Regions from separate parts of the Aminipila luticellarii genome, predicted to be linked through region 1. Evidence: riboswitches for the same ligand, from Rfam matches in the RefSeq annotation. Region 1 holds a riboswitch; the other holds the start of a gene.
What was found. Region 1 has a riboswitch for cyclic di-GMP ahead of EQM06_RS01400 (PAS domain-containing protein). Riboswitches for the same ligand answer to the same signal wherever they lie in the genome.
Positions count from the first base shown of each region.

Region 1 (4,434 bases):
GATGATGGCGTAGAAGTAGAATGCGAAATTATGGGTGTATTTGATTTCGAAGGAAAAGAATATATCGCGCTTATTCCTGACGATGGAACAGATGATGTATACATCTATGGATATAAGGAAGTGGGCGAAGAAGAATTCGAATTAGTCGATATCGATGATGACGCGGAATTTGAGCGAGTTGTAGCTGAATTTGACAAGCTGACAGCTGAAGAAGAATAGCCGATTCTTTTATAAAGATATGAAATTTCATCATCTTAAAAATTAGATCAGTTGGGTTTGTTTCCTGCCTTTCAAAAATAGAAACAACAAAAAACAGAGAGTGTACACTCTCTGTTTTTTGATTTGCTGATTTTTTATTTATTTAGGGGAACCCAAGCAATCCGTTTTGTCAAATCGCCGATTTAAAAAAACGTTTGCACAAGCCTGTCTTTCGATGATTTTGCAATAATCGGAGCAGACTATGAAGAATAATCAGACTCTATGGGGATAAAACCTGACCAATTCCCTTAATTTTTTTAAGCATATACCTATTAAAAAACAATGTCAATAGGCAGTTTTATAATAGGTTACAGGAAATTTTCAACAGAACACAAATTTGCTGTAATTTGAGGAATAAAATTGAAATTTTTATCTGTAATTTTGCTATTGCATACAGAGATACATGTTTATGCATATGAAATAACAGATAAATTTATTTAATAGTTGAATTGTAATACGGTTTCGGATATAGTAACTATGTGTGGTCAAAAAAAGACCGAGCAGTTGGAGGATATAGATAGTATGAACAAATATGATATTATAATTGCCGGAGCCGGTGCAAGCGGAGTATTCTTGTCCTATGAGCTTACAAAGCTTGATAATAAAGCAAAGATTTTAATGTTAGATAAAGGGGCGCCTCTTGAGAAAAGAATATGCCCTATTAAGCTTGGAAAAACAGATAATTGCATTAAATGTGAACCCTGTCACATTATGAACGGATATGGCGGAGCGGGAACCTTATCGGATGGAAAATACAACATTACGACCAAGTTCGGCGGAGACCTGCATACGTACATAGGTCAGGAAAAAGCCATGGAGCTTATGGAGTATGTGGACGAGGTCCTTTGCAGCTTCGGAGGGGCGGACGCCAAGCTTTATTCCACGGGAAATTCCGATTTAAAGACGACGGCCTTGAGGAATAATTTGAATCTGCTGGATGCAAAGGTAAGACATCTGGGAACAGACCGAAATGTTCAGATTCTGGAGAGAATCTGTAACTACACGAAAGAACGGGTCGAAATGGAATTTTATGCAACCGTTACGGAGGTCGCCCAAAATCCGGATGGGACCTTTAGCGTTAAGACCAATAAAGGAGAAGAATATCAGTGCGACGATCTGGTTTTGGCAACTGGGCGTTCCGGCTCCAAATGGATTTCAGGCATCTGTGATCAGATGCATATCGGGCTGGAGCAGAACCGCGTGGATATAGGCGTTCGAGTGGAGCTGCCCGCTGAAATTTTCAAGCACATTACAGACGAAGTATACGAGAGTAAGATTGTTTATAAGACGGATAAGTATAACGATATGGTGCGGACCTTCTGTATGAACCCTTATGGAGAGGTCGTGGCGGAAAACACCAACGGAATTGTGACCGTAAACGGACACAGCTATGCAGACCCGTCTCTTCGAACAGAGAATACGAACTTCGCCCTTTTGGTCTCCAATAAGCTGACAGCTCCTTTTAAAGACAGCAACGAATACGGGGAATCCATAGCCCGACTGTCCAATATGCTGGGCGGCGGAGTCCTGATGCAGCGATTCGGGGATCTGGTGAAGGGAAGAAGAAGCAGTGAAAGGCGTATGGAAAAATGCTTTACAAGACCGACCTTGAAGGCAACGCCGGGAGACCTTAGTCTGGTGCTGCCTAAGAGACAGCTGGACAATATCATTGAAATGATTTATGCGCTGGACAAGATTGCCCCGGGAACGGCCAATGAAGATACCCTTCTTTATGGCGTGGAAGTAAAATTTTACAATTCACGGGTAGAGGTCAATGAAAATCTTGAGACGAAGATAAAGGGCCTGTATGCCTTGGGAGATGGCTCCGGTGTGACCCACTCGCTCTCGCAGGCTTCAGCCAGCGGCGTTCACCTGGGTCGAATTTTAGCAGAAAAATATTCAAAATAAGTCACTTTAGAAGGAAAAGCAAGGTAAATTACATCAAACATACCTTGCTTTTTATTTTTTCGACAAAAATCTACAAAATTAGACAAGTTAAAGTAAAAATAAGGGTAGATTTGGTAGAATTATCAAGAATTTATATTGATAAATATAAAATATATGCTATAATATTAAAAAATTGCACTGTTTCCATAAATAAGATGTAATATGTGAAAATGTTTTAATCCGGTTTAATTTGTGGGATATGAATGGTTAAAACTGAAGATTTAGCAAAGCAGCCGAAAGCCTGTGACGCAAAGCTATAGGGCCTGAACTCAAGTGAGATGGCAGCCAGTTGCATATATTAGAACTCCTAAATTGTGCAATAGGAGTTTTTTTCGTGTAATAAATCATATCAAGTAGTAAATCGCATGTAAAGGTTAACAAAGGGTACATATAAGTCAAAAGGAGCAGAGAAGCATGAGTAATATAGGAATTGCGGTAGTGGATATAACCGCATCAAATGTGCACAAATTGTTGTATGCGAATCAGAATTATTATGTGACCAGAAAATATCAGCCGGAGGAGTTGAAGGCTGCGTATCAGAATAATGTATGGGAGCTGCTGGATGCAGAAAGCAGAATCCAGATGAACATATTAATTGAGGAGGCATTGAAGTATCAAAAAAATACACTGAATTTTGATATAAAGGTCAGGTGCAAGGATGGGGGATATAAATGCCTGCTTTGCAAGGGAAAATTAATATGCAATCCGGAACGCGTCACGATGAATATCGTAGAAACGGATATAACTGATGTGAGTCAGAACCTGGCAGCGGGTATTTTATAGAAGATGCCGCCTGAAGTTTGCTGAAAATTAAAAAATAATGAACATTTTTCTACAACATTCAACATTTTATAAAGCAAAATAGTTGCAAAAAATGTTGAATAATATATAATTTAGGAAGAATAAAAAAGTGGATAAGGGTATATCCATTTTTTAGAAAAAATGTAAAAATAAACGAACTTGATTTATTACGAATACATTTTATTTATGATAAATGCGTGAATGATCTTATTCACGAAGCCAGAAAGGTGGTATGTATATTGTCGTTCTTAAATTCTATGAATATAAGCGCCTCCGCATTGACTGCACAGAGGCAGAGGCTGGATATTATTTCTGAGAATGTGGCGAACATCGACACAACGCGGACGGAAGCCGGGGGACCCTATCGACGAAAAATGGTAGTGTTTGAAGATAAGGCCGGAGACGTTTCCTTTAAAGATTCTCTCAATCAGGCCATCCTTGAAAAGGATGAAGATGGAAAAATGATCCGGCGGGACTATTCGCCGGGAGTACGGGTCAGCGGCATTATTGAAGATCAGAGCGATTTTAAGACCGAATATAATCCAGAACACCCCGATGCGGATGCAAACGGATATGTAAGACTTCCCAACGTAAATATGCTGGAAGAAACCATTGACAGCATGGCCGCTACGAGATCCTATCAGGCGAATGTTACGGTTTTGAACGCCGTAAAAATGATGGCACAGAAGGCACTGGAGATTGGTAAATAACCGATTCGTGTGCAAAAGTAATTGGAGGTAGTAAAAGTATGTTTATAGATCCTATACAGACACTGAACAGCATTGCGGATATAAGCCGGTTAAACAAAGCGGACGGCAGCGACAAGCTTGTAAACAGCACAAATGATATCACTGATGCCGGATCAGCGCAGGGTGCGCAGATTCCATTCAAGACCGTGTATGAAGAAGCCATTCAGGATGTCATTAACACCGATCAGCAGGTAAATGTGGATGCTCAAGCGCTGGCAACTGGAAAAAGCGACAACTTGCATCAATATAGTATCGACATCGCAAAAGCTCAGCTGTCGATTAACCTTTTGGCTGAATTGAGGAATAAGGCTCTTGATTCATACAATGAAATCATGCGTATGAGTGTGTAAGGTTAGGATAAGGTGGCAGGACATTGCGAGAACGGTTGATAGAACGATTTAAACAGATAAAGACAAATATAGCAGACAAACTGGGTCCCATAAACAGTAAGCTCAGTAAGAAAGCTAAGATTATTATTGCGGTGGTTGCGATATTGGTTATTGCAGCTTCTTTTGCGATTGCTCTTTCCCTGAACTCTACCGAGTATGCGGTGCTGTATACGGGGCTGGAGGATCCGGAGGCTACGGAAGTAATCGGTATATTAGAAAATCAGGGCATTAAATATAAGCATCAGGACAATACGATCTATGTACCCGAAGAGACGGTTGACAAGGTCAAG
Region 1 is NZ_CP035281.1:315,280-319,713, forward strand. It holds gene EQM06_RS01390 (DUF1292 domain-containing protein) at 1-219, shown strand, start outside; gene EQM06_RS01395 (NAD(P)/FAD-dependent oxidoreductase) at 781-2,166, shown strand; cyclic di-GMP riboswitch class I at 2,419-2,502, shown strand; gene EQM06_RS01400 (PAS domain-containing protein) at 2,620-2,988, shown strand; gene flgC (flagellar basal body rod protein FlgC) at 3,246-3,716, shown strand; gene fliE (flagellar hook-basal body complex protein FliE) at 3,755-4,105, shown strand; gene fliF (flagellar basal-body MS-ring/collar protein FliF) at 4,129-4,434, shown strand, end outside.

Region 2 (4,434 bases), 780 kb from region 1:
TCAGGAGAACACTCTCGTTGTATCGTTTCGCCCTCAGTGCCAAATTTTTCGCCGCTTCCGGATATTGATGCCGCAGCAGCCTTGCAAGCTTTTCATCTTTTCCGGGCGAACGGATGACATCCCGAGGCTTCGTGAGGATTACCACCACTTTATCACATCCGTCTGAAAAAGCCCTTCGGATCGGCACCGGATCTCCTAGTGCCCCGTCGAAGTAAAGGGTATCCTCAATCAAATACGGCTTGCAGACTACAGGAATGGAGGATGAGGCTTTCAGTATGCCATAATTGTTCTGACTCAAATCCGTCTTCTCAAAATACTTTATTTTTCCGCTGACGGCTTCTGAGGCAACCACCTTCATCTCGGCCGGATTCGTTATCAGCCCTTGATAATTCAGTGGATTCTCCCCGTTCTCATTACTAAGAGCCCCATATACATAGTCTAAATCTATATAAGATCCCTTTCTAATAAAATTATGCAGGCTCATATATTTTCTTCTGAATGGATATTCAAAATAAAATGCAAAATTACGTTTTCTCTGTCCTGCCAAAAAAGAGGCAATATTTGCACTTCCGGCAGAAACGCCTATGCAGTAATCAAATGTGATTTTTTTATCCATGCAATAATCAAACACGCCTGCTCCATAAATTCCTCTAAGTCCGCCTCCCACATCCACAATTCCCGTTTTCATTCGTACCTCCCACCTTTTCAGCCTTTTTGCATTTTCACAGGTCTGAATATTATCGTTCATTTCTTAGTATATATTTACAGTTTAATCCCGGCCTGCTAAAATTTCAACTCTTTGATTCCGCCTTGTTTAATCTTTTAGGAGTCCTTGTTCCCTGCCAAAATAACCTATTGCACATACCATTTATCTTTTTTGGTATACAAAAACTCGCTGAAGCTTGAACCTCAGCGAGCTCTTCTATCGGTCTATTTAAATTTGAAGTGCTGAATCAGTTCTTTCAGCATAGTGGCCTGAGCCGACATTTCTTCACTTGATGCGGCACTTTCCTCTGCAGTAGCGCTATTCATCTGAATTACCTCAGATACATGCGTCAGTCTGGAATTCACCTCTCCAATGGTCCTTTCCTGTAAAATAGCTGCATCTGCAATATGCTGGATGACTTCTGACGATTTTTCAGCGCTTGAAATAATATCGTTTAAGGAGTCCGCCGTTTCAGAAACAATGGACGTACCGTTGGAAATGGCATTCATAGAGTGTTCAATTAATTCAGAGGTATTCTTTGCACTCTCTGCCGATTTTCCTGCCAGATTCCGAACTTCATCTGCCACGACAGCAAAACCTTTACCGGCCTCTCCTGCACGAGCCGCCTCCACAGCAGCATTAAGTGCAAGAATATTCGTTTGGAACGCAATGTCGTCAATGGTCTTGATGATCTTCCCAATTTCGCTGGAAGCATAACTGATCTTATCCATGGCTTCTATCATTTTTTGCATCTGCTGTTTCCCCTGAACGGAGGCAATGCTGGAATCATCCGCAATTTTCTTAGCCTGCTCCGCATCATTAGAGGTTTGCTGAATATTAAGCGTCATATCATTTACAAAATCAGATAATTCTTCAATCGCTGCTGTTTGCTCCGTAGCACCCTGAGCCAGCGTTTGCGAACCGGCAGCCACCTGATCCGAGCCGCGCGCCACTTCATCCGAAGAAGTATTGATCTGGGCTAAAGTATTTGAAATATTCACGGAGAATTTATGAATGGAATCATTAATTCCTGACAAATCTCCCTGATAATCCGTCTTGGATTGTAAAATAAAGTTCCCATCGGAGAAATTCTTCATGGTGTCATCGATGTCGTGAAGAATTTCACTTAAATGATTAACCGTTTGCTTCGTTGCCAAGGATAATGTCTCTAATTCATCTCCGCTGGCTATGTCCGGAACCGGGGAATGCAGATCACCCTGTCCCAAAAGCTCCAAACGCTGGGTAATACTTTTTAACCGTCTTGTCATTTTTTCGGCAATAACAGTCATGGATACAATCGCAAGTGCGCCCATGGCCCCGCCGCATATAACAATACCGATCAAAGAAAGCCGTTTCGTCATCTGATAGTGGCTGATTGTTTTTTCTATATCTTCATAATAATTGCCGGTACTGATATACCAGCCATACGGCTCATATTCCTCCGTAAACGCACGCTTTAGGAAGCTGCCTTCTTTATCCGGTTTTGTGAAGTAAAACTCTGTAAAATCACCGCCCTTGTGATTACCGGCTTTAATCAGATTCTGAATAAAGTATGTCCCTTCCAAATCCTTTTCGTTAAATCTCTGCTTTCCTTCATAGGCTGGATTCATATGTACCATGCAGGTTCCGTCTGCCAAATCTGCCCAGAAATATCCGTCACCGCCGTTATATCTGGTATCCCTCACAATTTCTTTCGCCGCGTTCATTTCTTCATCATGTGTGATTTCGCCGTCCAAGTATCGCTGATGATTTACATCCAGAACACTGATTAGATTGTCAACACTGGTTTTTATCTCTACATCAAACTTTTGCTTCTCTGCTGCAATCGCCGAGTTATGGGCTTTCGTCAGTTCAACAAAAGATACCACTCCCTGTATAAAGACCATTATCAAAATCAGTAGTCCGAAAAAAAGTACGAGCTTTGTCTTAATGCTTGCTTTTTTTGTCATTGATGCGTTCCTTCTCCTTTGCTTAAGTTTTATTCAATTCGGAGATACGGCAGGTTGCATCACTGACTCCATACATATTAAGATGCCCACATAAAATATGTATTTCTTCGTTTCCTTATCTTCTTATCAGATATATTATCACGGAAACGGTTTTTTAGCAATATTTGGGTCTGTAATTTTCTGTCAAATTATAAATTATTTGTTGATATTTCTTGAAGCAGCTGTACAACAAACTCTTTTGAACGCTTGGCTGCTGTCAGAAAGTTGGCTTCACAATTGTCGACCCCGCTGTGCTCCTCCGTATCCGTTATAGACCGCACTGCAATAAAAGGGACCTTGTTTACATAGCAAGTATGCGCAACGGCTGCAGTTTCCATATCGGCACATAAGGGTGAAAATTGTTCATTGATTTCCTTTCGCTCTTTGTCCACCACAAATTTTTCACCTGTGGCCATCCGTCCAAAATGAATCTTCTGAGTAAAGGGATGTCCTTCTGCTGCTATTCTTGCTGCTTGAAGCAGTTTTTCATCCGCTTTAAAGTATGGGGTCTCCGCAGCCATAAACGGATATAGCTCTACTAAGTTTACCGGATTGACATCGTGGTAACAGATTTCCGTAGATACGGCGGTATCCAGCAATCCAACGTGCCGTGCCATACCGCCGGCTGTTCCTGAATTGATAAGGAATCGCACTTCATACATATCGATCATCATCTGCGCCGCAAGAGCTGCATTGACCTTACACACGCCGGATACTACAAAGACTGCCTGAGTGCCGGCTATGGTTCCCTCTAAAAAGGTCAGCCCCGCACTGCTCTTCCTTGTTTCTTCTTTAAAAGCCTCTTCATACGGCTTGAATTCTCCTTCACAAGGGCAAAGGATTCCGATTGGTCTACCCATAAGTTTATTCACTCCTTCCACTATGAATTATATTCCTCTGTGATCCATTCCTGCACATATGACACGAACTTTTGCGCTGAGGCCGTAAGCATTTTTTTATTTTTAACAACGATTCCTATATCCCTGTACGCCGGAATATCCAGTTTCTTAATCACAATTTTACGAGCCGTATCCTTTAACACCAACTCCGGCAGCACACTGATTCCCAGCCCATTGTCCACCATAGCCATTATCGCATAATCCTCTTTTTCAACAAAGCGGACGTTAGGTCTGATCTGATGGCTTTCAAATATATCTGAGATTCCATCATCCGCACTTTCATCCAATTTGATATACGGATATTCAGTAAGTGCGGAAACAGGCAGAAAGAGATGGTCTGCTAAATCATGATTGCTTGGCAGAATGGCCACAAAAGGATCTCTTCGGAGAAAAATTGCTTCCAATGGCTGTCTGGTGGGAATTTTGACAAAAGCGCAATCCACACGCCCGTTTATGACCCAGTCCTCCAAATCTTCATTATTGCTTCCATGCAGCAGTTCAAATTGAATCTTAGGGAAATCGGCATGGAATCTTTTTATAATACCCGGAAGCCATTGCGCCGACACACTGGTAAAGGTCCCTACCCGGACAAGACCGAATTCTAATCGGTGTATTTCATTGATTTTTTCAGATAAATTATGCTGTCCGTTGCATATGGTTTGAAAATACGGCAAAAGCTGCTGGCCGTCGGCAGTGATGCGAACTCCTGAACGATCCCGCATCATCAGCTTTAAATCACAGTCGCTTTCTAATGCATTCATCATATGACTTAATCCGGATTGGGTGTATCCCAAGGTTTCAGCAGCTTTTGTTAAGCTTCCCAACTCAATCGTTTTCAGAA
Region 2 is NZ_CP035281.1:2,282,844-2,287,277, forward strand. It holds gene EQM06_RS10590 (patatin-like phospholipase family protein) at 1-688, opposite strand, end outside; gene EQM06_RS10595 (methyl-accepting chemotaxis protein) at 931-2,655, opposite strand; cyclic di-GMP riboswitch class II at 2,695-2,779, opposite strand; gene mtnN (5'-methylthioadenosine/S-adenosylhomocysteine nucleosidase) at 2,844-3,554, opposite strand; gene EQM06_RS10605 (LysR family transcriptional regulator) at 3,575-4,434, opposite strand, start outside.
Region 2: linked by a shared signal. The riboswitch ahead of EQM06_RS10595 (methyl-accepting chemotaxis protein) and the one ahead of EQM06_RS01400 (PAS domain-containing protein) in region 1 are both predicted to bind cyclic di-GMP.